DNA from 2 places in the Paenibacillus sp. FSL F4-0236 genome. Region 2 is predicted to be linked to the other one. Evidence: predicted binding sites of a transcription regulator. Region 2 holds the regulator's gene; the other holds the start of a gene.
What was found. Region 2 encodes Rex, which represses fermentation and respiration genes when NADH is low (regulators of the CRP and FNR family bind a similar motif). Its sites were predicted from a motif close to TTGTGAAATATTTCACAA; they were not measured.
Positions count from the first base shown of each region.

Region 1: a site for Rex is predicted at 1,370-1,387, ahead of NSQ29_RS11435 (cytochrome ubiquinol oxidase subunit I). Genes of this name have one in related genera too.

Region 1 covers NZ_JBBOBK010000001.1:2,493,269-2,495,473, forward strand. Annotated here, with positions in the region: gene NSQ29_RS11435 (cytochrome ubiquinol oxidase subunit I) at 1-1,205, opposite strand, end outside; gene NSQ29_RS11440 (GNAT family N-acetyltransferase) at 1,746-2,205, opposite strand, start outside.
Region 2 covers NZ_JBBOBK010000001.1:1,279,610-1,281,814, forward strand. Annotated here, with positions in the region: gene dinG (ATP-dependent DNA helicase DinG) at 1-700, shown strand, start outside; gene NSQ29_RS05845 (redox-sensing transcriptional repressor Rex) at 832-1,485, shown strand; gene NSQ29_RS05850 (amidohydrolase) at 1,472-2,205, shown strand, end outside.

The DNA.
Region 1 (2,205 bases), 1.2 Mb from region 2:
CTTACATTCGGTGAAGTCGTGGCAGCCTCCTCTACACGCATATATCCGCGGATAATCCACGGCTGTCGCCCAACCTCTGCATAAAACCAGCCCAGCTCTACAGCTAGAAAAGCGAGCGGTGCGATCAGTGCGATGATGCCAAGCATCCACTTGTTAAGCACATTTCGTTTTTTCCAGAACACAAACAGGAAGTACAGGACCGAAATCGCGAGCAGAGCAAATCCGATTCCAGCCATTAAATCAAACAGGTAATGAACAAGAAGCGGTGGCCATTCTTCCTTGGGGAATTCCTCCAGCCCCGTTACCTCCGCATTAAAGTCTCCAAAGGCCAGGAAGCTGAGCACTTTCGGCAAATGAAGAGCCCCTATCACTTCATGCTCTGCATTCAGCCATCCCATTAGAACCAAGTCCACACCGCTACCCGTCTCAAAATGCCACTCTGCCGCTGCAAGCTTCTCTGGCTGATGCTCGGCCAAAAACTTGGCGGACACATCACCAGCTAATGTGTTCAGCAAGCTGAACAGCAAAACGACCGCCATCATGAGATTCAAGGATTTTTTGTGGTATGCGGACACTCCTTTTCTCAGCATCGCAAAGGCTGCAATCCCGGCTAACAAGGCAGCTCCTGTCAAATAGGCCGAGCTTAATACATGGAATACCTTGGAGAACGTCGCCGTATTCAGCATCGCTTGCACCGGGTCAATCGCTGTGAATTGGCCCGCTTCCATGACAAAGCCTCCAGGCTGGTTCATGAATCCGTTCACCGTCGTAATAAAAACGGCAGACATGCCTGCCCCGGCGACAATCGGAATCGTCAACAGCCAATGGATATACGGATTTTTAAACCGATCCCACGTATACAAATAAATGCCCAGGAAGATGGCCTCAAAAAAGAACGCGAACACTTCCATGAATAACGGAAGTGCAATAACATTCCCAGCCAGTTTCATAAAATTCGGCCATACCAGGGCTAATTGTAGTGATATGGCTGTACCGGTCACGACACCAACCGCTACAGAAATGACAAATCCCCGAGACCATCTCTTTGCCATAAGTGTATAATGGGGATCCTTTTTGCGGATCCCGATGAACTCTGCAATAGCGATCATTAGCGGTATACCGACGCCAATCGTCGCAAAAATAACGTGGAACCCGAGAGTCAAGCCTGTCACCAGCCTGCTCCATAGCACCGTATCAATTGCCATTCTTTACTGCTCCCTTCAAACGCTGTTCATTTTTCGTCATAACTTGATGCTTATGATTAGGCCGGCTAATTCTGGGGCTGCATTCAATATCAGGTTTAGCAGGGCTCAGCGACATCTTTGCCTGTTCGTTTTAGTATGACGTTCCTCGTTCTTTGCTATGTAAAAAGAGAAAAATTTCACAAAGCAAGAGTTGGCGAGCCTGATTTACCTGATACTGAGCAGTCAAATTAATAACGTGACCTAATGATTAAAATCATCTTATCTTAAATTGCAAGTAATTCAATCACAGATATCTCTTAATCCCTAAATGTTCAAGAAAGGGTCAAATCTTTCTGACAACTCAGTGAATAACATAAAAAGAACCCAAAAGAGCTATTGATTCAATAGCGTATATATGATTTCACAAGTCTCCTCCTACTTCGATGTTAGAAAAAAACAATATTTCCTCATTTTAACCTCTAATTTATACCCCCTTCTGCAACAAAAAAAACACTGACTCAAATCATCAGTGTTTTTGAATTAAAGCTAATGTCATCTTCGTCATGACAAATCTTTCTCCATTTCATATTGCTCGATGTATACGTCAAGACCAACACTTTGAAGGAAACGTATAGAATTTGTATCTCTTTTGTCTACATTATTGACGGTGATGATAGAATGTCTCTCTCCCATCCAATGAAATAAGGAACGCCCAAATCCCTGGTTTCTTTCTTCTCGCAAAATACCGAACTGTACAACTGCTCCGTTGGCCGATTTTATTACCGCGTATCCACAAATCTTATTCTCTTCCCTTATCGTGACCACATCGTATAAATGCGGATTTCGTAAAATTGCATGAACAGATTGTTCCCAGGAAGGTTCAAAATTCCAATAAGAATGTACCGATGTCCAATCGAATTCTTCCAGTCGAACCATAGTAATGAGTGTATGTCTATGATCGTCCGGAAGGGTGACATCAATACGCCCCTTGAAACAAGCCAATTCTCTATGAATTTCAAAT
Region 2 (2,205 bases):
GACATCACTCCTGCCTTCTCCCTTTAAGTATCGGGAGCAGGCGCTGTTAGTTATTCCGCGGGATTTCCCAAGTGTGAAGGGGAGTGTAGGCGATGCCCGATTTGTCGATACACTCGTACAGTCACTAGCAGAAGCAGCTATTACAACACGTGGGCGGATGCTTGTCCTGTTTACTTCTTACAAGATGCTACGCCAGGTTTACGATCCTCTGAAAGAGGCTCTAGCCTCACAAGAGATCACGGTGTTAGGTCAAGGCGTGGAGGGGGGCAGCCGTAGCAAGCTGATCCGCCGTTTTCAGGACAGTGCAGCTTCTGTACTGTTAGGAACAAGCAGCTTTTGGGAAGGTGTAGATATTCCAGGTGAAGCATTAACATGCTTGGCCATCGTGAGACTCCCATTTCAACCGCCAAACCACCCCCTAGCGGAAGCGAAGTCTGAGTTATTACAAGCCCAGAAAAAGAATCCGTTCATGAAGTTGTCTGTTCCTCAGGCGGTTATTCGCTTCAAGCAAGGATTTGGGAGGCTGGTACGGACAGCGCAAGATCGGGGTATTGTTATTGTGTATGACACAAGGGTGATCGAATCTCACTATGGGAAGTATTTCCTCTATTCGTTGCCTGGCCCGAAAATGGAGCATATGCTTACGGATCAAATGGTTCCTCGTATAGCGGAGTGGTTGGAAGACGGAGGCGTTTCTTGAAAAGAACGTCATCGATCTTATTAATCACTCTACAAGGAAGGGCGGTATAAGAATACCGCTCTTCCTTGAGACGAGGTGCAGATATTTCGATAGGATTTGAACAGAATATCACTTAAATTAGGAGGTAAATTATGAAATCGGATAAAATATCAGAAGCCGTTGTTCGCAGACTTCCTGTGTACTTGCGTTTCTTGAATGATCTCCAGAAACGTGAAATATTAACCGTTTCCTCACAAGAACTAGGACAAAAACTTGATTTGAATCCTGCTCAAATTCGTAAAGATTTAGCTTATTTTGGAGACTTTGGTAGAAAAGGTATCGGGTATGACGTAACTTATCTTATTGAAAAAATCCGTCATATTCTGAAGCTGGATCAACAATTGAATGTGGCTTTAGTAGGTGCCGGTAACCTTGGACATGCATTATCTAATTACAATGCTTATCTGAAAGATACTATGAAGATTACCGCTATATTTGACTCCTATGCACCTAAGGTAGGGCGGAAAATCAACTCTCTTACCGTTCAACCGATGGAGGAGCTTGGTCAGACGGTTCGTGAGCAAGGTATTCGAATTGGGATCATTACTGTGCCTGATTCAGAAGCGCAGAATGTAGCAGATATTCTCATTGAGTCTGGCATTGAGGCGATTTTGAATTTTGCACCAGTGATTCTAAAAACACCATCGAATATCCGGGTTCATGCTGCCGATTTTACAACGGATTTGCAAAGCCTTGCTTATTATTTGAAAGACGGAAAGGAAGAAAGCGGAAATGAAGAGCAGTAAAACGATTATTAAGGGCGGGCGTTTTCTTATTCCGGGAACGGATGAGCCGGTTCTGAATGGATATATGACTATTGAAGATGATTTGATCACTTACATAGGAAAAGAAGAGCCTTTAATGGAAGATGATGTGCAAGTTGTTGATGGCAGTCGTCTGCTGTTTATGCCAGGTCTGGTAAACACACATGGCCATGCGGCAATGTCATTGCTTCGTGGTTATGGAGATGATTTAGCACTTCAGGTGTGGCTTCAAGAGAAGATGTGGCCGATGGAAGCGAAATTCACTGGAGAAGATGTATACTGGGGAACCTCCTTGTCGGTACTGGAAATGCTAAAAGGTGGTACTACAACCTTCTTGGATATGTATGATCATATGGATCGAGTAGCAGAGGTAGTCGAATTATCAGGCATTCGTTCTGTACTGATGAGAGGCGTAATCGGATTATGCCCAGAGGAAGTACAAAATCACAAGCTTGCGGAAGCGATTTCTTTTGCACGAAATTGGCATGGTAAGGCTGATGGTAGAATTACGACGATGATCTCGCCACACGCCCCATATACTTGCCCACCGGACTTCTTTGTTAAGTTTGTTCAAGCGGCACATGATTTGGATTTACCGATGCATACCCATATGTCCGAGACCAAACGCGAAGTGGAGCAGAATGTGGTGGATTACGGACTTCGGCCAGTAGCGCATTTAGAGAAGCTTGGAATGTTCACACG